Regions from separate parts of the Ancylobacter pratisalsi genome, predicted to be linked through region 1. Evidence: predicted binding sites of a transcription regulator. Region 1 holds the regulator's gene; each other region holds the start of a gene.
What was found. Region 1 encodes LexA, which represses DNA repair genes until DNA is damaged. Its sites were predicted from a motif close to TGTTCNNNNTGTGTTCNG; they were not measured.
Positions count from the first base shown of each region.

Region 2: ruvC (crossover junction endodeoxyribonuclease RuvC) is a predicted target of LexA. The motif match lies at 2,811-2,828, and genes of this name have one in related genera.
Region 3: parE (DNA topoisomerase IV subunit B) is a predicted target of LexA. The motif match lies at 5,877-5,894, and genes of this name have one in related genera.

Region 1 covers NZ_CP048630.1:4,229,832-4,239,649, reverse strand. Annotated here, with positions in the region: gene trpC (indole-3-glycerol phosphate synthase TrpC) at 1-185, shown strand, start outside; gene moaC (cyclic pyranopterin monophosphate synthase MoaC) at 190-681, shown strand; gene G3A50_RS19745 (molybdopterin molybdotransferase MoeA) at 692-1,948, shown strand; gene hpxZ (oxalurate catabolism protein HpxZ) at 2,028-2,420, shown strand; gene G3A50_RS19735 (GntR family transcriptional regulator) at 2,509-3,210, shown strand; gene atzF (allophanate hydrolase) at 3,253-5,079, opposite strand; gene lexA (transcriptional repressor LexA) at 5,274-5,966, shown strand; gene G3A50_RS19720 (ComEC/Rec2 family competence protein) at 6,129-8,537, opposite strand; gene gltX (glutamate--tRNA ligase) at 8,692-9,818, shown strand, end outside.
Region 2 covers NZ_CP048630.1:1,315,459-1,325,276, forward strand. Annotated here, with positions in the region: gene G3A50_RS06365 (TetR/AcrR family transcriptional regulator) at 1-567, opposite strand, end outside; gene ruvB (Holliday junction branch migration DNA helicase RuvB) at 634-1,671, opposite strand; gene ruvA (Holliday junction branch migration protein RuvA) at 1,668-2,285, opposite strand; gene ruvC (crossover junction endodeoxyribonuclease RuvC) at 2,282-2,797, opposite strand; gene G3A50_RS06385 (DMT family transporter) at 2,910-3,848, opposite strand; gene G3A50_RS06390 (sulfite exporter TauE/SafE family protein) at 4,069-4,815, shown strand; gene G3A50_RS06395 (YebC/PmpR family DNA-binding transcriptional regulator) at 4,880-5,626, opposite strand; gene G3A50_RS06400 (TIGR00282 family metallophosphoesterase) at 5,803-6,618, opposite strand; gene G3A50_RS06405 (5-formyltetrahydrofolate cyclo-ligase) at 6,622-7,224, opposite strand; RNA gene ssrS (6S RNA) at 7,235-7,391, opposite strand; gene G3A50_RS06415 (NAD(P)H-quinone oxidoreductase) at 7,494-8,495, opposite strand; gene G3A50_RS06420 (DUF1192 domain-containing protein) at 8,618-8,821, shown strand; gene G3A50_RS06425 (DUF1465 family protein) at 9,034-9,741, shown strand.
Region 3 covers NZ_CP048630.1:219,216-229,033, forward strand. Annotated here, with positions in the region: gene G3A50_RS01115 (LL-diaminopimelate aminotransferase) at 1-423, opposite strand, end outside; gene G3A50_RS01120 (hypothetical protein) at 572-937, opposite strand; gene phaC (class I poly(R)-hydroxyalkanoic acid synthase) at 1,199-3,409, shown strand; gene G3A50_RS22440 (lysozyme inhibitor LprI family protein) at 3,406-4,215, shown strand; gene argC (N-acetyl-gamma-glutamyl-phosphate reductase) at 4,310-5,365, opposite strand; gene G3A50_RS01140 (hypothetical protein) at 5,572-5,856, shown strand; gene parE (DNA topoisomerase IV subunit B) at 5,970-8,009, shown strand; gene G3A50_RS01150 (LysE family translocator) at 8,071-8,697, opposite strand; gene G3A50_RS01155 (GreA/GreB family elongation factor) at 8,980-9,465, opposite strand; gene G3A50_RS01160 (DEAD/DEAH box helicase) at 9,678-9,818, shown strand, end outside.

The DNA of each region.
Region 1 (9,818 bases):
CTCCGCGCATTCCGGCCGACCGGGTGATCGTCGGCGAGAGCGGCATCTTCACGCCCGAGGACGTGGCGCGGCTGGCGAAGGTGGATATCCGCACCGTCCTCGTTGGCGAAAGCCTGATGCGCCAGCAGGACGTGACGGCCGCCACCGCCGCCCTTCTCGCCCCCTCGCTGCGCGCGGCGGGCTGAACCGATGGGCGCCGACGACGAGCCCACACTGTCCCACATCGACGCCAGCGGCGCGGCGAACATGGTCGACGTCGCCGACAAGGCGATCACCGACCGCATCGCCGTCGCCGAGGGGCGCGTGGTGATGGAGCCATCCACACTGGCGCTGATCGAGAGCGGCAACGCCAAGAAGGGCGACGTGATCGGCACGGCCCGCCTCGCCGGCATCATGGCCGCCAAGCGCACGCATGAGCTGATTCCGCTGTGCCACGCGCTGCTGCTTTCCAAGGTCGCGGTGGAAATCGAACCGGACGCCGCGCTGCCCGGCCTGAGGGTCCGCGCCACGGTGCGCACCAGCGGCCAGACCGGCGTCGAGATGGAAGCGCTGACCGCCGTCTCCCTCGCCTGCCTCACCATCTACGACATGGCCAAGGCGGTCGATCGCGGCATGCGCATCGAGGCGATCCAACTGATCGAGAAAGCCGGCGGCCGTTCCGGTCACTGGCGCGCCGGCTGAGGACGGGAACATGCAGGCACTGATGCCCGTAGAAGAGGCGCTGCGCCGCCTGCTTTCCGCCGCCCGGCCGCTTGGCATCGAGAATGTCGCGCTCGACGCGGCCGACGGGCGCGTGCTCGCCGCCCCGGTCGTGGCACGGCGCACCACGCCGGGAGCCGACGTCTCGGCGATGGACGGCTATGCCGTACGGGCCGGCGACGCCAGCGCCATGGCGGCGCTTGAGCTGATCGGCGAATCCGCCGCCGGCCGCCCGTTCATAGGGCGGGTCGAGCCGGGCACGACGGTGCGCGTGTTCACCGGCGCGGTGATGCCCGAGGGCGCCGACGCCGTGGTGATCCAGGAAGACACCCAACGAGAGGGCGAGACGATTACCCTTACGCAGGCGGCAACGCCGGGACGGCACATTCGCCGCGCCGGCGGCGACTTCGCCACGGGTGACCTGCTGATCGCCGCCGGCCATCGGCTGCGCGCGCGGGATCTGGCGCTGGCCGCCTCCGCCGACATCGCCGAACTTGCCGTTTTCCGGCGCCCGCGCGTCGGCCTGCTCTCCACCGGCGACGAATTAGTGCGCCCCGGCACCGGCGCGGGTTCGCACAACGTCATCCTGTCCAACATCTACTCCCTCGGCGCACTGGCCCGGCGCGCGGGCGCCGAGGTGATGGATCTCGGCGTGCTGCCCGACAGCATGGAGGCGACGCAGCGCGGCGTGCACGACGCGCTTGCGGGAGGTCTTGACGTGCTGGTCACCACCGGCGGTGCCTCGGTCGGCGACCACGATCTGGTGGCCCCGGCGCTCACCTCGCAGGGCGTGGAACTCGCCGTGCACAAGATCGCGCTGCGGCCGGGCAAGCCGCTGATGTTCGGCCTCGCCCCGAAGCGGGACACGGCCGGCGGCGACACGCGCGCCGATGACACGCGCGCCCATGTGCTTGGGCTGCCGGGAAACCCGGTGTCCGCCCATGTGTGCGCGCTGGTGTTCCTCGTGCCCCTGCTGCGCGCGCTCCAAGGCGAGACGGTGCCGACCCAGCCGGTTCTGAAGCCTGCCCGGCTCGGCGCGGATGTGAAGGCGAATGATCACCGCATGGACTTCATCCGCGCCACCCTCGCCGGCGACCATGAGGGCGTGCCCATCGTGCGCCCGCTTCCGGTTCAGGACAGCTCCATGCTGAGCGTGCTGGCCCGCGCCGATGTCCTGCTTGTCCGCCACCCGAATGCGCCGGCAGCGGCCGAAGGCGAGCCCTGCGTGTTTCTCGCCCTCGAGGATTGACCGCGACTGGCGCAGCCTGTGTGCTGGGCCGTGTTTCAACCAGTTCAAGCGGCCTCGTGGCCGGCGGGAAAGACTGCTGATGGACATCAATCTGCCCGAGATCGTCGCCGAGATGCAGGCCGCGTTTGACCGCTACGAGCGCGCCCTCGTGACCAATGACGTGGAAGCGCTCGACGCGCTGTTCTTCGATCATCCCACCACGACGCGCTATGGCGGGGGCGAAAATCTCTACGGCATCGAGGCCATTCGCGCCTTTCGCGCCACCCGTTCGCCGGTGGGGCTCGACCGCTCGCTCGAAGGGACGCAGATCACCACTTATGGCCGCGATTTCGGCGTCGCCTCGACGCTGTTCCGGCGCGAGGGCATGGTCGGAAAGGTCGGGCGGCAGATGCAGACCTGGATGCGCACGCCCGAGGGCTGGAAGGTGGTGGCGGCCCATGTCAGCGTGATCAACGAGCCGGTCCCCGCTTAAGGATCTTGTTCTCCTCTCATGCTAAAGATCGGGCGCTGCGGTGTTTTTTCGGCAGCGACTCGCCGCGTTGCGGGGTACATTATCGCCGATGTCCGTGGTCTCCGTCCCGCCTCCCGCCGAATCGACACCCGCCGCACAGGCGGGTAGGCCGCGCGTAACCCGCGCCGAGGGCCTGCGCATTCAGCTCGCCGACGAGATCACGCGCGGCCTGCTGCTTCCCGGAACGACGCTCGACGAGACCGCCCTCGCTACCCGCTTTGGTGTGTCACGCACGCCGGTACGCGAGGCCCTGCGCGAACTGGCGGCCTCCGGCCTGATCGATGCGCGCCCCCATCGCGGCGCGGTGGTCGCCCGCCCAAGCGTCGAGCGCCTGCAGAACATGTTCGATGTGATGGCGGAGCTGGAAGGGCTGTGCGCGGGGTTGTCCGCGCTGCAGATGACGCCGCCCGAACGGCGCCAGCTGGAGCAGCTGCATGCCGAGATGAGCGCGTTGATGCGGCAGGGCGACTTCAATGCCTATCGCGAGGCGAACGAGCAGTTTCACACCTCGATCTATGATGGCAGCCATAACGGCTATCTGATTGAAATCACGCTCGGAACGCGGCGGCGCCTGTCTCCCTTCCGCAGGGCGCAGTTCCGGGCGCTGGGCCGCCTAGCGCTGTCACACACCGAGCACGACCGCGTCGTGACGGCCATTCTGCGCGGCGACCGCGACAGCGCCAACGCCGCGATGCGCAGCCATATCGCGATCGTTCACGACGCGTATGAGCAATACGCACAAAACGTGTGATATCAGCAATTTAACGAGATTTTCGGACTCTCTTCCAGAACCTCAGCCGCCGACGGGCTGGCTTTCTGCGCGCCGTGCCTCCTCATCCGCGAGGAACGCGCGCCAGCCGCCGAAAGCGGTGATGTCGCGCGCGGTTGCCGCGGCGGCCGCCTCCATCAGAAAGCCCTTCACCTCGGTGCCGTCGTCTAGTTGCACGGTTCCCACCCCGAGCGGGGCAGGAATTCCGGCGACCAGACGGCCAAAGGCATCCGCCGGGAGCGCCCACACTTCGCAGTCGATCGCCGCGCCCGATCCCGGCCGCCCGCGCAGCAGGCCGGGCCGGCGCACACGCCCTTCCGGCAGCAGATGAAGCCGATAGTCGGCGCTGGTGCGCGCCGCGCGCAGGAACACGGCGCCCGCGGCAAGCAGATCACCATTGAGCGGCAGGCCGGACAGATGCGCGCCGAACAGGGCGAGTTCGAGATATCCCGGCGCCGCGCGCACGCTCGCCGCCGGGCGGGTGACCAATGGCGCGCCCGTCGCGCCCATGGTGAGACCGGTATCGGCGTGGAAGCGGGCGCCCAGCGCCGCCAGATGCGCGTCCCGCCCCGCAGGCGCCAGCAGGGTCACGCCGGCCGGGGCGCCGTCCGGCCGGATCTCGGCCGGCACCGAAAGGCCGCACATATCCAGCAGGTTCACGAAGTTGGTGTAGACGCCGAGGTTGCTGTTGCAGCGCACCGGCTGCGCCAGCATCTCCTCGACCGTGTAGACGGTGGGCATGGTCGGCACCGTCAACGCATCGAAGCGACCGAGAATCGCCCGCGCTTCCACCTTCAGCTCCGCCAGGCGGTACTGTCCCCGGAAGGCGTCGACGGCGCTCAGGCCGCGCCCTTGCTCGACGATGGAACGCACCACCGGGTGAAAGGAGGCCGGGCGCGATTCCAGGAAGGGGCCGACCGCAGCCAGACGCTCGGCGACCCACGGCCCCTCGTAAAGCAGCTTCGCGGTTTCGAAGAACGACGTCATGTCGATTTCCTCGACCCGGGCGCCAAGAGCCTGGAAACGGGCGACGGCGGCGGCAAAGGCCTTCTCGGCCAGCCGATCACCGAAGCTGACCAGATCCTCGCGGCGCGGCACCGCCAGAAGCGGCTTGGCAGGAAAGCCCCCAGGCTGGCCGACGGGAAGCGGGCGTGAGAACGGATCGGCGTCATCGGGACCCGCGGCGACGCGCAGCACCGCAAACGCATCTTCCACGGACAAGGCAAACACCGAGACACAGTCGAGCGTGCGGCAGGCCGGCACGACGCCATTGGTCGAGATCAGCCCCAGACTGGGCTTCAGCCCGACAATGTTGTTCAGCCCAGCCGGCACGCGGCCCGATCCCGCCGTATCGGTGCCGAGGGCGAAGGGCACCAGCCCCGCCGCCACCGAAACAGCGGAGCCCGAGCTCGAACCGCCGGGCACCAGATCCGGCCGCACCGCGTTGCGCGGCGTCCCATAGGGCGAGCGCGTGCCGTTCAGCCCCGTGGCGAACTGGTCGAGATTGGTCTTGCCGATGACGATGGCACCGGCCCGGCGCAACCGAACCACGACCGACGCGTCGCGCGTCGCGTCATAGGCAAAGTCCGGGCAGGCGCAGGTGGTGGGCAGGCCGGCGACGTCGATATTGTCCTTCACGGCGAAGGGAATGCCATAGAGCGGCAGGGTCGCCGGGTCCAAGCCCTCCAGCGCCTTGAGCGCAGCCGCAATCGCCTTGGGCGGGCTGATCGACGTGAAAATGGCAGGATCACCGTGTCGCTCGATGAGCTCGACGCAGCGCGCAATAGTGTCCGCCGGACGCGCAGCGCCCGAGCGATGCGCTGCGAGAAGGTCCGAAATCGTGCCGATCAATGTGTCACCCTTCCTGTTCCGCCCGATAATGCACAACACTTGCGCACAATGGAAGCCATTGCATACACGATCAACGAATTGCGGCTCGACTGCCGGCGCTTAGCGATCCAATTACCGATTGTGGAACACAAAAAGAACGGATAGTGTTTGTTCGTGATTTGTTTTCATTGCGCGGCACGGACGGAGTAGGATCGATGCTCACTCGCAAACAGCATGAGCTGCTTCGCTTCATCAATGATCGCCTCAAACAGGATGGGGTGCCTCCCTCGTTTGAGGAGATGAAGGACGCCCTGGATCTCAAATCCAAGTCCGGCATCCACCGGTTGATCACGGCCCTCGAGGAACGCGGCTTCATCCGCCGCCTGCCCAACCGGGCGCGGGCGCTGGAGGTCCTGCGGCTGCCGGAAGATTCCCAGCCCACACGCTCTTCGCGCAATTTCGCGCCAAATGTCATTGAGGGCAGCCTCGGCCGGTCGCGCGCGCCCGTCGACGACAGTGCCTCGCGTTCGGTGTCGATCCCGGTGATGGGCCGCATCGCGGCGGGAACGCCCATTTCGGCGATCCAGAGCCGCGATCAAACCATCTCCATGCCCCCGGAAATGATTGCCGGTGGCGAGCATTTCGCGCTCGAAGTGCGCGGCGATTCGATGATCGAGGCCGGGATTCTTGACGGTGATCTTGCCCTGATCCGCAAGAGCGACACCGCCAATAGCGGCGACATTATCGTGGCGCTGATCGACGACGAGGAAGCAACCTTGAAGCGGCTGCGCCGTAAGGGCGCCTCCGTCGCGCTGGAAGCGGCGAACCCCGCATATGAAACACGCATTTTCGGCCCCGACCGGGTCCGCATCCAGGGGCGTCTTGTCGGGCTTTTCCGGCGCTACTGACATGACCACGCCGCGCGGATGCGCCGAATGCTGGAGGGACCGGCTGGCGCGGCATCCCGTGGAGGGACGACGGGAGACGGCGTGATCCGGCAAGGCGCGGCGTAATTTCAGTGGTGGCGGGGCGTCTGTTTGGTTCCCTGGGTTCACGCGGGTATTCAGGGTTCAGTTTTCCGAGGCGTTCACGGCATCGTCTGGCCCGTCGGCCCCAGGGTCGACATCGGGCGTGGAAGCGTTATCGGGATCCGCCTCCCGAACCGCCGCCGCGCCCCGTGCCCTTGGGATCGATGGACGGTTGATCGTAGAATCGGTCGCGGGAACCGATGCGGACCGGCGAAGGATATCGGCCGCGGCGGGTGCAGGTGGCTGCCAGGGCCGTGGCGCCCCGGCCGGTCGCGCCATTATCAATTCCCATTCTTTCGTATCCAGATACTGAGCCGCCAGCCCCCCGTGCTGGCGGTACGCGTCGACATAAAGAACCGTCGCCGCGCAATCCTCCGGGGGCTCGTAGGGCGTCACGACCAGATCGGCCCGCCGACAGTCCTCGAACAGGGACGCCCGGTCCCGCGAATAGGCCACACGCGCCGCGTTCGGACCGGGCAGCGTGCAGCCGAGGGAATCGCACGCCGCCACGGCCGTCAGCCGCTCCGATGCCTCCGTGCCCCGCGCCCCTTCCGCACTGAGCCACTGGCCGACCTCGAACCGTTCGGCAAGGCGTGCCGTGCGGGTGCCCATCAGCGCAAGGTTCCCGTCGGGTCCGCGAACCGCCACCGTGCGGGCCCGCGAATCGACGTAGAGGTCTGGGCGCGGTGCGGTGAGCGTGATCCACGCCGCGCACCCCGCCAACAGCGGCGCCACGAGCGCGAGGCGCGTGCGCAGCAGGCAAAGAGCCGCCAGGGCGAGGCTCATCAACACCAGGCTCGCGATCGGCATGGCTGCTAGGCCGCGATCCGCGCCCGGCAGAGCCGACACCGCGGCCGCAATGGCAATCATCCGATCGATGCCCCAGCCCATCACCCGCCAGGCCGGGCCATCCCAGCCAAACGGCATCAGAAGAGACCCCGCCAGCCCCGCCGGCATCACGATGGTCGAGACCACCGGCATCGCGGCCAGATTGGCGAGGAGGCTCAGGGGCGCAAGGCGCTGGAAATGAAAGGCGGCGAAGGGCGCGGTCGCCAGCCCGGCCACCAGTGAAGTGAGCGCCAGCGCTGCTATGTAACGCGCCGGCCAGAGCGACCAGCGCCGCGCGCGCGGCCCCCCGGACGACGGCACCAGCAAATGCCCGAACCGCTCATAGGCGGCCACCAAGGCCAGCGTGGCGGCGAAGGACATCTGCGCGCCCGGATCGAGGATCGCCCATGGCATCAGCGCCATGACACAAAGAGCCGCGATCGCCAGGGTGCGCAGGGTAAGAGCGGGCCGGCCGACGATAACCCCGAGCAGCACCAGCAGGGTCATCACATAGGAACGCTGGGTCGGCACCTCGGCTCCGGACAGCAGCAGATAATAGGTCGCGGCAAGCAGCGCGGGCAGCGCCGCCCAGCTCTTGATCGGGTAGCGCAAGGCGAGAGCGGGCGAGAGCGCCAGCAACGCCCGGGCCAGGAAAAACACCGTCATCGCCACCAGCGCCATGTGCAGCCCCGAGATCGACAGCACATGCGACAGGCCGGAGATGCGCATGCTCTCCTCGATGCTCTCCGGCACGCCGTCGCGCAGGCCCGTCACCAGCGCGACCGCGATGCCCCCCGCCCCGCCCGACAGCGTTGCGAGGATTCGGGCGGCGATGGCCTCCCTGCTGCGCTCCAGCCACGCGGCGAAGGCGAGGCCCGGCGGCGGTTCGGGTCCGGGCACGATCTGCACCTTTCCCAGCGCGTAGCCCGTGGCGCCGATGCCATCGAACCAGATGGCGCGCCCGAAATCGAACCCGCCCGGATAGGCCGGGCCCGGCGGCGGTGCGAGATTGGCTCGCAGCCGGACATGGGCGCCAACCGGCGGTGGCTCGGAGGACGCCAGTGTCACCCGCACGCGCTGCGGCGGGGCATCGAGCTTGCGGCCCAGCCCGGTTACTTTCAGGGTGATGCGGCTGCCACGGGGGCGGCGCTCCTCGGCCTCCACGAACCCGGCCACCTCCACCGCCTGGAGCGGCTTCGCCAGCACGGGATGCGCGATGCGCTGCACCTGAAGGCTGGCAAGCGCGAAGCCGGCACTGATCGCCGCCAGCAGCACGAAAAAATGGAAGGCGAAAGGCCGCTCGCGGGCGAGGATGGCAAGCGCGCCGAACACCAGCGTCGGCACCAGACCGCCATAGACCAGTGGTTCGTGACCGGCGCCGAAATAAAGTGCGGCACCAGCGGCGAAGGCAATCGGCAGGAATAGAAATCCGCGACGGTCTTCCAGTTCGCGCACGGCGCAGGCCCGCAGTCCGCGCGAAAGGGCGCTCCATCCCGCCGCGAACCCGCCTGTGGCAAGGGTCGGAAATCGCGGAGCGAGCGCAATGGCGACGGCGCGCGCGCGGCCCTGACGCGCCCGTTCACCCCGCCGATCGCCCCCGTCGCCCTCGCCTGCCGCGTCCACGCCCCGCTCCGGCCGCCCGCACCGCGCGCAAACGTGTGCTGCGGCGGCTTTTCCCCTGTCGCGGACCTATGGTACACGCACCGTCCGCGCCCGCCATGCCAACCCGTCCATCGCCGACACCCGTCGTCGATCACCGCCGCGCGAGACGAGAGAAATGTCCGAGAAAATCGTCACCCGCTTCGCCCCCTCGCCCACCGGCTTCCTGCATATTGGCGGCGCGCGCACCGCGCTGTTCAACTGGCTCTATGCCCGGGCCAAGGGCGGCAAGATGCTGCTGCGCATCGAGGACACCGATCGGCAGCGCTCCACGCCCGAAGCCATCGAAGCGATTATCGACGGCCTGAAATGGCTCGGGATCGACTGGTCGGGTGAGGTCATCTACCAGTTCGCCCGCGCCGCCCGCCATCGCGAGGCTGTGGAGCAGATGCTGGCAGCGGGGCATGCCTACCCTTGCTACGCGACCGCCGCCGAGCTTGAGGAGATGCGCGAGACCGCCCGCCGCGAGGGCCGCGCGCCGCGCTATGACGGGCGCTGGCGCGACCGCGACCCATCCGAGGCACCGGCCGGTGCCAAGCCGGCGATCCGGCTCAGGGCCCCGAACGAGGGCGAGACCGTGATCGAGGACCTGGTTCAGGGGCGCGTCGTGTTCCAGAACAAGGAACTCGACGATCTGGTCCTGCTGCGCTCGGACGGCAACCCCACCTATATGCTCTCGGTCGTGGTCGACGACCACGACATGGGCGTGACCAACATCATCCGCGGCGACGACCACCTGACCAATGCCGCGCGCCAGACGCAGATCTACCGCGCGCTGGGATGGGATGTGCCGACCATGGCCCATATCCCGCTCATCCACGGGCCGGACGGGGCCAAGCTCTCCAAGCGCCACGGCGCGCTCGGCGTCGACGCCTATCGCGCCATGGGCTACCTGCCGGCCGCCCTGCGCAACTATCTGGTCCGCCTTGGCTGGAGCCATGGCGATCAGGAGATCTTCTCCACCGAGGAAATGAGCCAGCTGTTCGACCTCGACAAGGTCGGCCGTTCGGCGGCGCGGTTCGACTTCGCCAAGCTGGAGAGCATCAACGGCCTCTATATGCGCTCCACGCCGGACGCCGAGCTGATGGACGCGATCGACCAGTTGCTGCCCAACCTGCCGAACGGCGCCGAGATCGCCGGTGCGCTCGATTCCACCCGGCGCGCGCAGATGCTGGCGGCCATGCCGGGCCTGAAGGAGCGCGCCAAGACGCTGGTCGAGCTCATCGACAGCGCCGCCTATATCTG
Region 2 (9,818 bases), 1.7 Mb from region 1:
CGGCATGGGGAGCTTGCGCCGCGCACCATCGGCACGGCCGAACAGCGACGCGACTCCATGGGCAAGTGCCCAGGTGTGGAGCGCCACCATGAGCGCCGGTGGGCGCCCCGGTGCCGGCATCGAGGCCACCAGCACGTCTGCGGCTGCCCGCAACACGGCAAAGGCATCCTGCCCCGCCTGCGAGAGCGCAGGATGCGCCTCGGCCGGCAGCCCGGATTCGAACATGGCCACATAGTCGGCGGGATGCGTTCGGGCGAATTCGAGATAGGCCCGCCCCAGATGCTCGTAGGCCTTCGCAGGGGTGGGGCGACCTTCATCCCAGGCCGCCTGCAGCGCCTTGGCGAAGCGCTCGAACCCCTCCGTCGCCACCGCGGCCAGCAACTCGTCGCGGTCGCGAAAATGCCGGTAGGGCGCAGCGGGGCTCACACCGGCGCGGCGCGCGGCCTCGGCGAAGGTGGCACCGGCCGTGCCCTTCTCCGCTATCAGCTCAAGCGCAGCCTTCATCAGGGCTTCCCGAAGGTTCCCATGATGATAGCCGCGGGATTCCCCGTTCTTCGTCCAGCTCATGTGAATGGGGCTTACATCACGCGAGCGGCCGCGTCGATTGCTCGATTGCCCGACGTGCAGCGGATGTCAGTCATCGCCTTCATCGAACAATGGCATCGGATTGGCACGGGTTGGCGCGGCAAGGCCCAGATGCTTGAAGGCATGAACGGTCAGCATACGCCCGCGCGGGGTTCGCTGGATGAAGCCCTGCTGCACCAGATAAGGTTCGATGATCTCCTCGATCGCGTCACGCGGCTCGGAGAGCGCGGCCGCGATGGTCTCCACACCCACGGGACCGCCGCCATAGTTCAACGCAACGACGGTGAGATAACGCCGGTCCATCTGATCGAGACCCGACGCATCGACCTCCAGGTGGCTCAGGGCATGGTCGGCGGCGGCGCGGTCGATCACCTCCTTGCCGGCCACGAGGGCGAAGTCGCGGACCCGGCGCAGCAGGCGACCGGCGATACGCGGCGTGCCGCGCGCGCGGCGGGCGATCTCGCGCGCGCCATCGGTCGAAATCGGGATGCCGAACACCCGCGCCCCGCGCGAGACCACAAGCTCAAGCTCGTCCACTGTGTAGAAGTTCAGCCGGATCGGGATGCCAAACCGGTCGCGCAGCGGCGTAGTCAGCAGGCCCGAGCGGGTGGTCGCGCCGACGAGGGTGAATTTCGAGAGCGAGATCTTCACCGAGCGTGCCGCCGGCCCCTCACCGATGATGAGGTCGAGCTCATAGTCCTCCATCGCCGGATAGAGGATTTCCTCCACCGCCGGATTCAGGCGATGGATCTCGTCGATAAACAGCACGTCGCGTTCTTCGAGGTTGGTCAGCAGTGCGGCGAGGTCACCGGCCTTGGCGATGACGGGACCCGAGGTGGCGCGGAAGCCCACGCCGAGTTCGCGCGCGACGATCTGCGCGAGGGTTGTCTTGCCCAGCCCCGGAGGGCCGACGAAGAGCACATGGTCCAGCGCCTCGCCACGCGTCTTCGCCGCCCGGATGAAGATATCGAGGTTCGCCCTCGCCTGCTCCTGCCCAACAAAGTCGGTCAATGTCTGTGGGCGGAGCGTCGCCTCGGCGAGATCCTCCTCGCGCTTGTCGGGTGTGATCAGGCGCTTGGTGTTCATCGCGCCAGCTCCTTGAGCCCAAGCCGGATCAGCTTGGCGGCGTCCGCGCCCTCGCCGGCTTCACGCAGGGCGGCAGCCACGGCCGCGCTGGCCTGCACCTGCGCATAGCCTAGATTGACCAGCGCGGAGACCGCATCGGACACCGGCGCCGGGGCGCTGCGTTCCATAACCTGCCCGGCAAGCTGCGCGACAGACGGGTCGATATCGGCGAAACCGGGCGCCTTGTCCTTCAGCTCGGCCACAATACGAGCGGCGACCTTCGGGCCGACGCCGTTGGCCCGCGACACCATTGCCCGGTCACCCAGCGCGACAGCATTGGCGAGTTCGGTCGGCGCCAGCGTCGAGAGCACGTTGAGCGCCACCTTCGAGCCCACTCCCTGCACGTTCTGCAGCAGTATGAACCAGGCCTTCTCCGCCATGGAGATGAAGCCGTAAAGGCGGATCATATCCTCGCGAACGAAGGTCTCGATGAACAGCGTGGCGGCTTCGCCGGGCGAAGGAAGGGCCTGAAGGGTGCGACCCGAGCAATGCACGAGATAGCCCACGCCGTGAACGTCGAGGATGACGTGATCGTCACCATAACTGTCCACCACCCCCTTCAGCTTGCCGATCATAGCGCTGCCATCCGGGCTTTCATCTGGGCCATGCCCCTATGCTGGGCGTGGGTGACGGCGACGGCAAGTGCGTCAGCCGCGTCATCGGTTTTGAAATCGGCCTGCGGTAGCAGGACCTTCATCATCATGCGGATCTGCGCCTTGTCGGCACGCCCGGCACCCACCACCGTCTTCTTGACCAACAGCGCCGCATATTCGGACACCGGCACGCCGGCGAGCGCAGGAGTAACCATGACCACGCCGCGGGCCTGCCCCAGCTTCAGCGTCGAGGCGGGATTGACGTTGACGAATGTCTCCTCCACCGCCGCTTCGTCCGGCTCAAAAGCGACGAGGACCCGGGTCAGTTCGGTGTGGAGGTAGGCGAGACGTTCGGCAAGGCCTCCCTCCTCCGGCGGCAGCACGGTGCCGCAGGCAACAAAGGTGAGCCTTGTACCAACAGCCTCGATCACCCCCCAGCCGGTACGGCGAAGGCCGGGATCGAGGCCGAGAATGCGAATCGGAGGCGAAGCCATCCCAACGGCGTAGCCGAACAAAGGACGAACGGAAAGGCCGCTGACGTCGCCGCCCCGCTTGCTGATCGACGTGGTAAATGTTTCGTCAAGGTCAGGAGGCCGCAACGCGCACCTAGCCCGTGCGGCGCCCCTGGCCGAACGCCCCACTTGCGAGCACCACGCCGATGCCCGTTCCGACAACGCCGAGTATCGCGGCGGTGTCGGGGTGCTCGCCGAGAGCGGGCACCGCAATGAGCGCGGCAAGCGCCGGCACCAGCCCGGTGAAAGCGGCCGCACGCGAGGAGCCGAGCCGCTCAATGGCGACGCCAAAGGCGACCAGCGCCACCACACCCGACAGCACACCTTGCATCACCAGCTGAAACAGCACCTCCTCGCCATAGCCCTCCTGTATGGCGGACACCACGCCCGGTAGACCGGCGGGTGTCAGAATGACCGTAGACCACAGGCCGACCAGGCCAACGATCTCCACCGTCTTCATCCCGGTCCGGCGGAAGGCCAGCGTATAGCCCGCCCACATCGCCGCCCCGCAAAGCAGCAGCAGATGCCCGACCCAGGCGCCATCTTCCGGATAGAGCAGGCTGCGCCCATTCAGCGCGACCACGCCCAGCGCGATGAAGATGAACCCGATCGCGCGCGCCGTGCCGAGCCATTCGCGGAACACCAGCACAGACACCAGCGCCACGATGAGCGGCATGGTGCCCGGCAGAAGCGGGCCGACATCCGCTGCCGGGACAAAGCGCATCGCATTGGCGACCAACAGGAAAAAGAGTCCTCCCGCGCCGAGGAAGCAAATCACGAAGGGTATGAGACCGCGCCGCGGCCACAGGCCGACCTTGATCCAGGCTGGCGCGAGAACGGTTGCTGGCACGATGAAGCGCAGCCACCCCACCGTGGCGGGGGGCAGGTGCCCATGCACCGCGTGTCGGGTCGATACAATCCACCCACCCCAGATACAGACGGCAAGGAGGGCGCATCCATAGCCGACAAGACGGTCGCTCAATGGCGACGGGTTCGCCGCGCTGTCCGCAGCGGAGCCAACAGATTTATGCATGATCGAGATCCAGCCGACAAAACGGCTCATGTAAAGGAATGATGCCGCAGCAGCGGCTGAGTTGCGCTGAATGTGGCGTCCACGACCTTTGCATGCAAACGAGTTTTGCCAATGAGCACGCTCACGAAACCTGATGGATGCCTGCGTTGACGCCGATGCGGGGCCGGACTAGGACCTTTGGCTCCCCGCCATGCTGGCGTCCCCTCGGTTCGGCTCATCCATGAATCTTGATCCGGTCCTCGTCGGGGCCATCGTCACTGCTTTGGTCGCCGGAGCGACACGGGGCTTTTCGGGCTTTGGTGGCGCGCTGATCTTCGTGCCTCTGGTCAGCGCCGCCTATGGACCAAAGATCTCGGCACCGACGCTGCTGGTGATCGACACCGCACTGACGCTGCCTTTCGTGGTTCAGGCGTTTCGCGCCTGCGTGTGGAAGCAGGTCGCGCCAATTGCCATCGGCGCATTCGCGGGCGTGCCGGCGGGCGTTTTCATTCTGAAACACACCGACCCGCTCGTGCTGCGCTGGGCGCTGGCTGGGCTCAGCCTCTCCATGCTCGCGCCGTTGATCCTGGGCTGGCGCCACAAAGGGCAGCACCGGCTGCCATCGAAGCTGGCGATCGGCACCTTTGCCGGCGTTCTGGGCGGCGCAGCGCAGATGTCGGGTCCGCCGGTCATCGCCTACTGGCTGGGCGGAGGGCAGCCCTCGGCGTTGGTTCGGGCGAACCTCTTCGCATTCTTTGCCCTGGCGACGATCGCCAGTGGCGTCGCCTACGCGGCGGGCGGAATGCTCACCCTGGACGTCGGCCGGCTGGCTCTCCTCCTGGGCCCGGCCTACGCAGCCGGCCTGTTCCTGGGCGGACGGGCCTTCCGCGGCGCCACGGACAGCCATTTCCGGCTCGCCGCGTATTGGATCATCGTCGTCGCGGTCGTGCTCAGCCTGCCGGTTCTCGACCCCCTATTCGGGCGGTGAGGGCTGCAAGCGCCGCCGATGGCAGAAGCCCTGCCGCTGGCAAGACAATGCTGAAGACGCGCGCTTACGCGCTCATCTTGTCCATCATCTCGTCCGAGATTTCGAAATTGGCGTAGACGTTCTGCACATCGTCATTGTCGTTGAGGTTATCGACGAGGCGGATGAGCTTCTCGGCCACTTCGTCATCCACGGCCACGGTGTTCTGCGGTCGCCAGACCAGGCCCGATTTGCGCGGATCGCCGAACTTGGCTTCCAGCGCACGCGCAACCTCATGCAGGCTCTCGACCGAGCACACCACTTCGTGGCCGTCCTCGCTTGAGGACACATCGTCGGCGCCGGCCTCGATGGCGGCTTCGAGCATGCCATCGGCCGAGGCCTTGTCGGCATCGAATTCCACCACGCCGACACGGTCGAACATGAAGGCGACCGCGCCGGTCTCAGCCAACGCGCCGCCCGACTTGGTGAAATAGGAACGCACTTCCGAGGCGGTACGATTGCGATTGTCGGTGAGCGCCTCGACGATGACCGCGACCCCTCCGGGGCCATAGCCCTCGTAACGAATCTCGTCATAGGTCTCCGCATCGCCACCCGCCGCCTTCTTGATGGCGCGGTCGATATTGTCTTTGGGCATGTTCTCGGCGCGGGCGGCCAGAACGGCGGCGCGCAGGCGCGGATTCATCGCCGGGTCCGGCATGCCGAGCTTCGCGGCGACGGTAATTTCGCGCGCCAGCTTGGAAAACAGCTTGGAGCGCACCGCGTCCTGCTTGCCCTTGCGGTGCATGATGTTCTTGAACTGCGAATGCCCGGCCATCGCCGCCTCCACGTCACACGGCCGGGCCATTCGCCTGCCGCATCTGAATTCTGAAGAAATCGGTGCGCGGCTTATAGGCGAGAGCACATATCCGCGTAAAGCCGGAGGTGAGCGACACCGTCACCGGACCTGAGAACCCCTGGCCCGAAAAGGCGCGCCCTATTGATGCGTCTTCGCTACCAGAAGGTCGGCAACACCGGTTCGAGCGCGCCGCCAATGCGGACGGGGCCCACCTTCACCGCATGCCCCGCACTGTCGGTCTCGACGGCCAACCCCGACAGGGTCCCCTCGCCCATCGCCGGCTCGAAGCGCGACGATCCGATCTTGCGGGTGAAGCGCCGCAGCGGCTCTTCCTTGTCCATGCCGATCACGCCGTCATAGCAACCGCACATGCCGACATCGGTCATGAACGCGGTGCCGCCTGCCAGGATCCGATGATCGGCGGTCGGCACATGGGTATGAGTGCCGATGACAAGGCTGGCACGCCCGTCGCACCAGTGACCGAAGGCCTGCTTCTCGCTGGTGGTCTCGGCGTGGAAATCAACGATCACCGCATCCGAGACGAGGCCCAGCGGGCCGGCTTCCAGCTCGCGGTCGATGGCGGCGAAGGGATCGTCCATCGGGTCCATGAAGGCACGCCCCATCATGTTGACCACCAGCACCCGCTCGCCGCCGCGCGCCTCGACGAGTGCGGCGCCGCGCCCGGGGGTGCCGGGCGGATAATTGGCGGGGCGAATGAGGCGCGGGGCGCGCTCGATGAAGACAAGAGCCTCGCGCTGGTCAAAGGAATGATTGCCGAGCGTGACGACATCCGCGCCCGCCTCGAGGAACTCGTCGTAAATCGCCTCGGTGATACCGAAACCGCCGGCGGCGTTCTCGCCATTCACCACGACGAAATCCAGCGCCCATTCATCCCGCAGGCGCGGAACATGCTCCAGCACAACCTGCCGTCCCGGGCGGCCGACAACGTCTCCGAGAAAGAGAAGACGCATGCGCTAGTCCTCCGCCGGGCAGATGATGCCGGCGTCAGTTGCGATGGCATCGAGACGTTCATCGTGGGATTCCGCCGGCACCGCAGGAAGCTGCTGTACCGAGAAGGCGTAGCCGATCGCCTCAATGCGCTTGGCTCGTCGCAGCCGGGCCAATGTGCGGTCATAAAAGCCCGCGCCGTAGCCAAGCCGATGGCCCCGCGCATCAAAGCCGGCGAGCGGCACCACCAGCACGTCCGGCTCGACCATCGGCGCATCGGCCGGCGGGGCGGGAATGACGATGAACCCGGGCCCGTCGCTCGGCACGAGTTCGGTGCCTTCCTCCCAGAGACGGAAAACCAGCGGCTTGTCCTTGGCGATGACCACAGGCAGCGCAATAATGGCGCCTGCCGCACGAAGGCCCCGTACCAGCGGATCGGTCGAGATCTCGGTGCCAATCGGGGCAAAGACGGAAACGACCTCGCCGGCCACGTCGCCGAGCCACTCAAGCGCATGCGCGGCGGCGGCCTCGGCAGCGGCCGCGCGCGAGGAGGGATCAAGCGCCGCCCGCCGCGCCAAAGCGGCGGCGCGAAGACTGGCTTTGTCGGTCGGGGCGTTATGATCGGGCATAATGATAAACTGCGGAGCCGCGATGGCCGTTGGTAGATCGATCCCGGGAACCTACAGCGTAGGTGGGCGCCGTGTGTCTGGACCCAGGGGTCCAGTCAGGGACAGCTCCCTTTGAGATCGATAAGGCCCCGGGGAATATGTTCTCCTGACGAGCCTCACAGCTCCGCCCCACATATCTAGGACGCCGCGAGATATTTTGCCAGTGGGCGCGCAGGGGATGTTCACTTTCTCGGGCGAGATGATGAATAAGTGCCCACGCGCCCTGACTGTCAGCCCACTTTGAGCATGATCTTCCCGATATGGGCACTGGTCTCCATGCGCGCATGGGCCTTGCTCGCCTCTTCCAGCGGGAACACCTGGTCCATCACCGGCTTCACCTTGCCGGCCCCGATAAGAGGCCAGACCTTCTCCTTCAAGGACGCGGCGATCGTTGCCTTCTCCGCCTTGGGGCGGGAGCGCAGGGTCGAACCCATATGCGAGAGCCGCTTCAGCATCAGGCGCATATAGTCGATCTGCACCTTGGAGCCTTCCATGAAGGCGATCTGGACGATACGCCCGAGCGGGGCGGCGGCCTCGTAGTTGCGGGCGATGTAGGAGCCGCCGACCATGTCGAGGATGACGTTCACGCCCTTGCCGCCGGTCTTTTCCTTGATGACGGCGACGAAGTCCTCGCTCTTGTAGTCGATCGCGACGTCGGCGCCGAGTTCACGACAGACCGCGCACTTCTCCGCGCTGCCGGCGGTGGCGAACACCGTGGCGCCGAACGCCTTTGCGAGCTGGATCGCCGTGGTGCCGATACCCGAGGTTCCGCCATGAACGAGGAACGTTTCGCCGGGTTTCAGGCCGGCAAGGTCGAACACATTGGTCCACACGGTGAAGAACGTTTCGGGCAGAGCCGCGGCCTCGACCATGGAAAGACCGGCGGGAACCGGCAGGGCCGCGCCGGCATCGGCGAGGCAGTACTGCGCATAGCCGCCACCGGAAACCAGCGCGCAGACCAGATCACCGATCCTCCACTGGCTCACGCCCTCGCCGAGCGCGACCACCTCGCCGGCAATCTCCAGGCCGGGAATGTCGGAAGCGCCGGGCGGCGGCGGGTACACGCCCTTGCGCTGCATCACGTCCGGACGGTTGACACCGGCCGCGGCAACCTTGACCAGGATCTCGCCGGCGCCCGGAATCGGAACCGGCCGCTGCTCGGGAACCAGGGCTTCCGGACCTCCGGGAGTGGGAAGGCCGATGGCGGTCATGGTGGCGGGCAAATCGGTCACGGTGATCATCCTCTTTGCGGCAAAGCGTTTGTCGGGCTTCGTAGGCCAGCGGGCCCATGCTGGCAACCGCGTCGGGCTGGGAATAGACTTCGCGCTGGTACGGTCAGTTAAGGAGCCCCACAATGGCAACCGACGATGACATCTTCGGTGCGGCCCCGGTGAGGAAGCCGTCGACGCACGAGATTGGCATGGACCTGTCCATCCTCTCGGAGACGGAGATTGAGGAACGCATGGCGGCGCTGCATGACGAGATCGAGCGCCTGCGTCGCACGTTGGACTCCAAACGCGCGTCCCGCCTTGCCGCGGACAGCTTCTTCAAGCGCTAGCCGGAGAACCCACGCAATCTTGATCGGCTTAACGAGACACCTCTCTCTCGTTGGAGGATCGCAATTGATGCCTATCGACTGCACGTCGGGCCAGCGGATCGGCGAACTCCCTTGTCTATCCCTCTCGACTACAGGCGATGGAGCGCCCCGCCGAAGCTTTCGCGGAGATGTGATCTTAACCCGTCATTAAGCTTTCCGAACTATTACTGGGGATGGTCGATTTTGGCCGCGAGTGGCCCCTGTCCACTCTGTTTGACGCATCCCTGTCTAGACTTTCGAGCCGCCTCCGGGCGGCTCTTTTTTCGCCCGTCGTCCTGAATCAGGCGACCAGGGGTGCTGGACAGCCGCGCTCGCTTGAGCGAGAGGCTAGAGCCGAAGCGCACCGAACGGGTGCGCACCTCTATCGGGTCGGCGCCATGGGATATGCGGACAGGGACGAAGAACGGCCGGTGAACCTTGCCGAGCGCCGTGTCGAATCGGCAGCGTTCGAAACGCTGTTCCAGGACGGCATGGCCCTTGTTGACGAAAGCGCCGCCTATCTCGACGGGGACGGCCGCGTCGAGAGCCGCGCGCTCGAGCGGCCCGCGCTAAACGCCTACGCCCAGCAGAGCCTCAAGCTCTCCACGCGCCTGATGCAGCTCGCCTCATGGCTTCTGCTTCGGCGAGCCGCTGCCGACGGCGACATGTCGATGGAAACGGCGCGGCGCGAGGCGCTGAAAATCGATCTGAAGGGCCCCCCGCGCGACGAACACCAGGAAGCCTTGCTGCCTGAACGGCTCGCTCTTCTGGTGAAGCGCAGCCACGAGCTGCAAGGGCGCATCGCACGCCTGGATGCCGGCCTCACCACGCAGGATGTTCCGCCGGTCAACGCTGTCGCCGGGCAATTGCGCCGGCTTCGCTCCAGCTTCGAGGGGCGTTGAGCGGTGCTGCCATGCCGGCCGGCGAGCTGGCGTCGTGCACGCGAACGAAAACCCTCGCCAAGGCCTTTGCCCCGACG
Region 3 (9,818 bases), 610 kb from region 1:
GCGGATCGCCGCACCCGCCATGAGGAACCCGAAGGCGTGGATCGGATAGGAGGGGTTGGGCACCAAAATGACGTCGCCGGGCGCTGTGATCGCCTGCGCCATATTGGCGAAGCCTTCCTTCGAACCCAGCGTGGCGACGACCTGCGTGTCCGCATTGAGCTTCACGCCAAAACGGCGATCGTAATAGGCGGCCTGTGCACGGCGCAGGCCGGGAATTCCCTTGGACGCCGAATAGCGGTCCGTACGCGGCCGGCCGATGGTTTCCTTGAGCTTCTCGGCGACATGCGCGGGCGCATCGAGATCCGGATTTCCCATACCGAGATCCACGATGTCGGCGCCGGCGTTGCGGGCGGTGGCCTTAACCCGGTTGACCTGCTCGAACACATACGGCGGAAGCCGGCGAATACGGTGGAAATCAGTCATGGCTCTCAAGCTCCAAGCCGCCCCGGCATGTTCGGGACAGCACAACGGCGGCTACATATCACTCTTCATGCAGGCATGCAGCGAGGGATGTCAGTCCAAGGTGGCAGAACCGTGATGAAAATTTCGTTCTGCCGGCCGATTCCGGAAGTTATTGCGACTGCTCGAGCTCCTTCAGCATTTTCTGTTCGCGCTCCTTCGCCAGGCCTTCAAGATCAGACTGCATCTGCTCGGTCTCGGCGGGCGTCATCACGGGACGATCACCCACCTGCTTTGGCGCACCGAAATTGGGATAGGGCAATTCCTTGTACGGCCCCGTGGCGGCGGGAGCGGTGGCCTCCGACTTGGGGGCCGCGCCGATGGCTTGCGCGAGGCTTTCATCGGAAAGCCCCGATGTGAGGCCTCCCCCCGCGCAGCCGCCGAGAAGCAAAGCCAAACCAAGGGCGAACAGACCATTCGCTCGGCCGGCGACCACTTCCTTGCGGCGGTTCGGCTTCATTTCGCGTTCATCACCCATGCTCACCTTACGCCCCGTCGCACTTCGGTCAGTTACGCACTCGCTACGTTCGGGCGGCGCGTCTATGATGCCCCCACCTATGAACGCACGTACCCGCGGGGACAAGCGGTGAGCAATCGACGTACCACACGGAAGCCGTCCGGCGGCTCCACCACGCCAACCGTCCAACGGCAGATTACGCCTGCGATGCCAAAGACTTCTGCAAAGCGACCAGCGGCAGATGCGACGGAACGCACGCTCGTGAAAACAGCGAAGCCGAAGATGTCCCCGCCCCGCGCCACGTCGGCCGAAAGAGCCAAGGGCTCGGCCACCGCCGTCAAGGGCGCGGCGGTCAAGGGCAAGGCTAGGGGCAAGGGCGCGACCGCCACCCCGCCGACGTCCGCACCGCCCAAAGCGGCTTCCGCCAGGGCCAAGGCGGCCCCGGTGGACACTCTCGCCAAGGCGAGCGCCGAGGCGCCGCGCACGGTGCCCAAGTCGCGCGTCGCGGCCGCCGTCGAAGATCATCCCCTGCCGCGCTACGCGGTGCGTCCTTCGCAGCGACGCAGCGCCAGGCAGGCCGCCGGCGAAGCGGCGAAAGCAAAGGCATTACCGGCTGCGGAAGCCGCCGTGGCGCTTCTGAAGGATCTGGTGGCAACGCCGCCCTCACCCGCGCTGCCGGCGGCGAGCCCGGAACCCGACGTAAAGGACGCACCGCCTCACGGCTCTCCAATCGATTTCCAGGCCTTCGCCGGCAACCTCGCCCGGCTGGTGGAAGAAGGCGGCAAGGCCATGGCGGCCTATCTTCGCCCGCGCGAGGAAGGGCTGGTCAAGGATGACGTCGCCGACGATATCGCCGACGTCATGAAGACGATCGGCAACGTCGCCGAATACTGGCTGGCCGACCCCCAGCGCACGCTCGAAGCTCAATCGCAGCTCATCGGCGGGTATCTGTCGCTGTGGTCCTCCACCCTCAAGCGCCTCGGCGGCGAAGAAACCAAGCCGGTCGCAGCACCCCCGGCCCGCGACACGCGCTTCACCGATCCTGAATGGAGCAGCAATCCGTTCTTCGACGCCCTGAAGCAGACCTATCTGCTCACGACCAACTGGGCCGAGGACATGGTCGATAAGGCCGAGATTGACGACCATACGAAGCACAAGGCGGAGTTCTACGTCCGCCAGATCGCGGGGGCGATCTCGCCCTCCAACTTCGTGCTCACCAATCCCGAGCTGCTGCGCACCACCCTCGCCTCCAATGGCGAAAACCTCGTGCGTGGCATGAAAATGCTGGCCGAGGACATCGAGGCAGGCGGCGGCGACCTGAAGATTCGCCAGACGGACGGCAGCAAGTTCAAGGTGGGCGAAAACCTCGCCGGCACGCCAGGCAAGGTCATCTTCCAGAATGAGCTGATGCAGCTGATCCAGTATGCGCCACAGACCGAAAAAGTGCTGGCGACGCCCCTGGTCATCATCCCGCCATGGATCAACAAGTTCTACGTGCTGGATCTCAGCCCGGAGAAATCCTACGTGCGCTGGGCGGTCGAACAGGGACTGACCGTGTTCGTGGTGTCCTGGGTCAATCCGGGACCGGAACTCGCCAGCCGCGGCTTCGAGGACTACATGCGCGAAGGCGTGCTGACGGCATTCGAAGTGGCGAAGAAAGCCTGCGGCACCAAGCAGATCCACGCGGTCGGCTATTGCGTGGGCGGCACCATGCTGGCGATCACGCTTGGCTGGCTGGGGGTGCAGAAACGGGATGTCGGCGTCAAGTCCGCCAGCTTCCTCACCACGCAGGTCGACTTCACCCATGCAGGCGATCTCAGGGTGTTCATCGACGAGGAGCAGGTTGCCCATCTTGAGCGCAAGATGCTGGAAACGGGCGTGCTGGAAGGCCGGACCATGGCCAACGCCTTCAACATGCTGCGGGCGAACGACCTGATCTGGCCCTATGTCGTCAACAACTACCTCAAGGGCCAGGCGCCGTTCCCGTTCGACATTTTGTACTGGAACGCGGATTCCACGCGGCTGCCGGCGGCGAACCATTCCTTCTATCTGCGCAACTGCTACCTCGACAACAAGCTGGCCGAGGGAAAGCTGATGCTGGCCGGCGCGAAGATCGATCTGAAAAAGGTCGACCTTCCCATCTACAACATGGCCACGCGCGAGGATCACATCGCCCCTGCGGCGTCGGTATTTCTTGGCCTGCAGTGCTATGGACGGCGCGGCCGCTTCGTGTTGGCGGGCTCGGGCCATATCGCCGGAGTGATAAACCCGCCCTCGCGCGGCAAGTATCAGTACTGGACCGGCCCATCCCCCGAGGGCGATCTCGAGAGCTGGCTGGAGAAGGCCGAGATGCATCCCGGTTCGTGGTGGCCGGACTGGTTCGCATGGATCGCGGCTCAGGAGACCCGTCGCGTCGCCGCCCGCATCCCCGGCAAGGGCCCCTATCCGGCGATCGAGGACGCGCCTGGCAGCTACGTGAAGGTCACGTCGTGAAGAGCGGCCGGCCAGCCGCAGTTCTCCTGGCCGCGATCCTTATCGCGGCATTCGTCAGTGGACGCCCGGGCGCCACCCTCGCGGCGAGTTTTGATTGCGGGAAAGCCCGCACGCCGGATGAGCGCGCCGTCTGCGCCGACCCGGCGCTTTCGGCGCTGGACAGCGAAATGGGTGCGTTGTGGTTCGCCTATAGCCGCATGCCGCTCCTCATGGGCGCGAGCGGCGCGCGGCGCGACGATGCCCGCGCCTTTCTCGACGCACGAGCGAAATGCGGGCGCGACGCTGCCTGCCTGTCCGCGCTCTACATCGCGCGGAACGCGACGCTGAAACGACTGCTTGGCGGAGCGATCCAGACCCTCACGGCAGAGGCCAACGCCGATCCCTCACCCTTGCCCGCACCGCAACCGGTGATGGTGCAGATCAGCGCGCTTGCAGGGCAATGCCGGGAGCTGGGCGGAGTGATCGAGGGCGATGCATCGCCACAGATGATGAGCGCCGACCTCGACCAGGACGGCAAGCCGGACTATCTGCTCAACGCGCAGAACCTGCTCTGCGATGGCGCTGCAACGGCCTACTGCGCCAATGATGGCTGCGACATCTGGGTAGACCTGTCGAGCGCGGACTATGCTCCGATGAAGCTGCGCGGCAGCCGCCCCACTCTGGTGCAGGGGACCAAGTCGACGAAGCTCGATATCTGGGTCGACAAGAGCCGGTGCAGCTCTTTGCCTCCGGCAGCGGCCTGCTGGGGCACTTGGGAATGGAACGGCTCGTCACTCACCGCGCGCTATTCCGCCCGCGGCGACTGACCCGGCCTCAGGCCTTCCCGACGCGCCGTGGCGCGCCGGGATCGGCGCTCAATCGGTCAGTTCCGAGCCTCTTGCAGCGGCGTGGACGGCCCGCTCACGGAAACAGCGCGATCTGCTCCAGACCCGTGGTCTCAGGGAAACCGAGCACGAGGTTCATGTTCTGCACCGCCTGGCCGGAGGCGCCCTTGACCAGGTTGTCGGTGGTGGAAATGACGATGACGCGGTCGGGCGCGCGGTCCTTGATCACGCCGATGAAGGCCATATTGGAGCCCTTCACAAAACGCGTCTGCGGCACCTGGCCAAGCGGGAGCACATGAACGAAGGGCTCGCCCTTGTAGAAATCCGCCAGCACCCGGTGCACGCCCTCGGCGCCAACGCCCGCGCCCGTCTTCACATAGATGGTCGCGTAGATGCCACGAGTCATCGGAATGAGATGGGGCGTGAAACTGGGCACCACCGTGCGCCCTGCCGCCTTGGAATATTCCTGGTCGAGCTCGGCCATGTGGCGGTGGCTGCCCACGCCATAGGCGTGCATGCCATCCGTCACCTCGGCATAGAGCAGCGATTCCTTGGCGGAGCGGCCCGCCCCGGTAACGCCGCTCTTGGCATCGATGACGATGTGATCCGGCTCAATCGCGCCAGCTTCGATGAGCGGCACGACAGGCAGGATCGCGGTCGTGGTGTAGCAACCCGGATTGGCCACAAGCCGTGCCTTCCGGATATCCGAGCGATAAAGCTCGACGACGCCGTAGACCGCCTCCTGCTGCAGCTCCAGCGCCTGGTGCGGGTGGCCGTACCATTGCTCATAGACGCCCGGGTCGCGCAGCCGGAAATCAGCGGACAAGTCCACCATCTTGATGTGCGGCGCGCTTTCGAACACGCGCTTGATCACCTGCTGCGTCGTGCCATGAGGCAGGGCGCAGAACGCCAGATCGACCCCGGTCCAGTCCACCTCGTCGATGGTTATCAGCTTGGGCAGGGTGAGCGGGGCGAACTGGGGGAACACATCGGCCATCGACTGGCCGGCCTTGCGGTCCGCCGTGAGCGCCACGATCTCGACGCGCGGATGGCGCGCCAGCAGACGCACCAGCTCCGCGCCGGTGTATCCCGAGGCGCCCAATATGGCGATCCGTGCCCTGCCTTCCGTCATCGTCGCGATCCCCGTCGCTGGCCGCACGCGCTCTGCAAAGCGCCGCGTTAGTGAAACCGGGCCATTACACCGTATAGATGGCGGACGAAAGACAGGACGCACGCGCGCGGCGCATGGCGGCCGCGTCAGACACGCACGGAACAGAAAGCCATCGCCGGCACTTTGCTCATCGCCATTCGGCGTCTCCTTACCGGAAACCACCTCCCATGACAGATCCCTTCGACTTCTTCGCGTTCAGCATGAGCATGGCCCGCCTCGGCCTCGACTCGCAGGTCGTCATCGCCGAACGGATGAGTCGTCTTGCACGCGGCGATTTCGCCGCCGGCGTCGAGGCCGTGCGCATGGTCACCGAGAAGACCATCACCCTTGGCGAAGTGAATGCTCGCCTTGTTTCCGCAGCGACGAACGGCCGGCTGGACAAAGTCGGGCCGGAGATCGTCGCGCTTTATGGCCGCAAGGTCCGCGCCAATCGGCGGCGGCTGGCCCGCTAGATCACCAACGAGCGGGGCTGCGTTCACGCCCTGTTCCTGCTAGTGCTGACCGGCATCAAACTGTGCTCTAATCGAATCGCACCTCAACTGTCAGCTGAAAGCCCCAACGCTCGATGTCGAACGCGGACGACCTGTTTGCCTCTACGCCTCCTCAGCCGCGCCCGGCCGCAAAGCCGACCTCGCGCAGCACGTCAGCGGGAGGCACGCCTGGCGAGAGCGGCTATACCGCCGCTGATATCGAGGTGCTGGAGGGACTGGAGCCCGTTCGGCGCAGGCCGGGCATGTATATTGGCGGCACCGACGAGAAGGCGCTTCATCACCTCTTCGCCGAGGTGATCGACAATTCCATGGACGAGGCGGTGGCCGGCCATGCCAGCTTCATCGAAGTGGAGCTGACCGCTGACGGCTGCCTGACCGTGACCGACAACGGTCGCGGTATCCCCATCGAGGAACACCCGAAATATCCCGGCAAATCGGCGCTGGAGGTGATCCTCACCACGCTGCACGCCGGCGGCAAGTTCGATTCGAAGGTTTATGAAACCTCGGGCGGCCTCCACGGCGTCGGTGTCTCGGTCGTGAACGCCCTCTCCGACGTGCTGGAGGTCGAGGTCGCCCGCGGGCAGACGCTTTATCGCCAGATCTATTCGCGCGGGCTCCCTCAGGGACCGATCCAGGAAGTCGGCCGGGTGCTGAACCGGCGCGGGACGCGGGTCCGCTTCCATCCCGACGCGCAGATCTTCGGCGAGGGCGCCCATTTCAAGCCGGCGCGCGTGTTCAAGATGGCGCGTTCCAAGGCCTATCTCTTCGGCGGCGTCGAGATTCGCTGGAACTGCGAAGCCTCGCTGGTGGCGGGCACCGAGATCCCCGAGAAGGCGGTCTTCCGCTTCCCGGGCGGCCTCAAGGACTATCTCGCCGCCGATATAGCCGGCCATACGCTGGTGCACCCCGATATTTTCGCCGGCAAGACGTCGCGCCCCGGCGGACATGGCTCGGCGGAATGGGCCGTGGCGTGGCTGGGAGACGCGGACGGCTCCGTCGCTTCCTACTGCAACACCATTCCGACGGCGGAAGGAGGCACCCACGAGTCTGGGCTGCGCTCCGTGCTGCTTAAGGGTCTGCGTGACCACGCCGAGCGAACCGGCAACGCCAAGCGCGCCTCTATCGTCACCTCCGACGACATCATGGCGGGGTGCGCCGCCATGCTCTCCGTCTTCGTGCGCGAACCCGAATTCCAGGGCCAAACCAAGGAAAGACTGGCGACCGCAGAGGCCTCGCGCATCGTCGAGACCGCGATGCGCGACGCCTATGATCACTGGCTGGCTGGCAACCCCATGCAGGCCAGCCGCCTGCTCGACTGGGTGGTGGAGCGCGCCGAGGAACGGCTGCGACGCCGACAGGAAAAGGAAGTCTCCCGCAAGACCGCCGTGCGCAAGCTGCGCCTGCCCGGCAAGCTCGCCGACTGCTCGAACAATTCAGCGGCGGGTTCCGAACTCTTCATCGTCGAGGGCGATTCCGCCGGCGGCTCGGCCAAGCAGGCGCGCTCGCGCCAAACGCAGGCGGTGCTTCCCCTGCGCGGCAAGATCCTGAACGTCGCCAGCGCCGGGCGCGACAAACTCGCCCAGAACCAGCAGCTCTCGGACCTTATCCAGGCTCTGGGCTGCGGCACGGGTGCGAATTATCGCGATGAAGACCTGCGCTACGAGCGCGTGATCATCATGACCGACGCCGATGTCGACGGCGCCCACATCGCTTCCCTTCTGGTCACTTTTTTCTTCCGGCAGATGCCGCGGCTGATCGAGAACGGCCATCTCTTCCTCGCCGTGCCGCCACTCTACCGCATCACACAGGGCGCGAAGACGCTCTACGCCCGAGACGAGGCGCATCGCGACCAGCTGCTGGCGAAGGAATTCGCCGGGCGCGGCAAGGTCGACATCGGGCGATTCAAGGGCCTTGGCGAAATGATGCCCGCTCAGCTCAAGGAAACCACGATGAGCCCGAAGTCGCGCATGCTGCTTCGCGTCAATGTGGAGGAGGCCGAGCGTGCGGCCACCGTGGACATTGTCGAACGGCTGATGGGCAACAAGCCCGAGAGCCGCTTTGCCTTCATCTCGGAACGGGCCGCCTTTGCCAATGACGAGTTGCTGGACATCTGATTTTACGCCGGGGGAACACCGCGCCTCAGCGCGCAGGTCGCTTACCGGGTGAAACGATCGGTCAGCGACGTTCAAACGCAATGCGTGCCGCGAGCCCGAGAAAGATAAGGCCAGTAACGCGTTGCGCGTAGCGGGCAAGATCGATGCGGGATGTTAGTCGGCTTCTCAACGCACCGGCGAATCCGCCAACCAGCCCATTGATGACCATCCCCCCACCATTGAGGATGGCCCCGAGCAACAGAAACTGCACGAAGGGTGAGCCGCGTGCGGGATCGACGAATTGCGGCAGAAACGCCAGCACGAAGACGACGATCTTTGGATTGGTGAGGTTGACCACAACCGCCTGCCGGAAGGCCGCGCCGGGCGTTTCGCGCCGGGCTCCCTCGGTGCCAAGCGCCACGCCCGGCGAGGTGAACGCCTTGATCGCCAGCCACACCAGATAGGCCACCCCCGCCCAGCGGATCACCTCAAAGGCGCCTGGGTGCGAGGCGAGCAACGCTGCGAGTCCCAGCGCCGCGGCGAGCGTATGAATGATGCCGCCGCAGGTAATGCCAAGGCTCGCCGCGATACCCGCTCTCGGTCCGGACTTCATGCCTTGCCCGAGGCAGAACAGCATATCGTTACCCGGCGTGAGATTGAGAGCCAGCGCGGCGGGCGCGAAGATGAGAAGCGTCTCAGCGGAGATCATGGCGGCGTTCCGGCGAAGCGAGGCTGCGACTTGCCTTCGTCTCTTGCCCTCATCGGCCAGCGACAGCAAGCGCGAGATTGGCCCTGTCGCAGCAGCCGGTCGGAGCGGTAGATCAAAACGATTGGCCGCAGCGCCTTTTTAGGCCGCCGCGCCGCCAACCGGCCATCCCCGGCCCTGCATGGCACAGGGCAAGTCGCCACCGAGCCGGCACGGAACCTTGAGTATCAGCCGCCCCCCTAGGGCCCAGAAGGGGACCGAAGCAATGCCGCCGGGCATTCACCGTTAGTCATCGGGCACCGGCTCGGGCGCCGGATCAACGTCGATGATCGTCATCGTCCCCACCGGCAGAGAGATCTCGTCGCCGATCCACTTGCCCGTCAGGGCGCGGGCGACCGGTGAGATCCAGGCAATACGCCCGAGCTTGGGGTCCGCCTCGTCCTCCCCCACGATGCGAAAGCGGCGCGCACGACCGCCCTCGTCTTCCAGCAACACCGCCATTCCGAACGTGATGACATCGCCCTCGCCCGGCGGGTCGACAGGCTCCGCGCTGGCGCGTCGCGCGCTCCAGTAACGCAATTCGCGGGAAGCGGCTGCCACCGCGTCGCGCTCGCTGCGGGCCGTAGCCGCCGCCACAGCTTCCCGCTGGCGCGCCACCTCCTGCTCGATGAGCGCCAGGCCGCGACGTGTGACGAGATTGCGCTCGGTGCTGACAGGACGCTCGGGCAGCGCCTCGCCGCCGCCGTCCTCCTTCACGAAGGCGCGGCTCACGGCCTGCACCCTGCGGGCGAACGGCTTGCCCGGCTGGCAGAAAACCCCTTGACAGTACCGATTTCCATTGACTTTCCGAGCATTGCGCCTATGTTCCCGCACGTCGTCTAACCTATCCGACAGATGCGTTCCGCGCGACGACGTTGCAGCCCGTCCCCGGTTACGGCTCGAGGGATCTGGTGAGCGGTGCGCTGCCGCAGAATTGATCCTAGATGCCTTTTAACGAACTGGGCCTGAGCGACAAGGTGCTCTCGGCCGTTGCCGATACCGGCTATACCGAGCCCACGCCGATCCAGGCGCAGGCGATACCGCATATTCTGGCGCGCCGCGATGTGCTGGGCCTCGCCCAGACC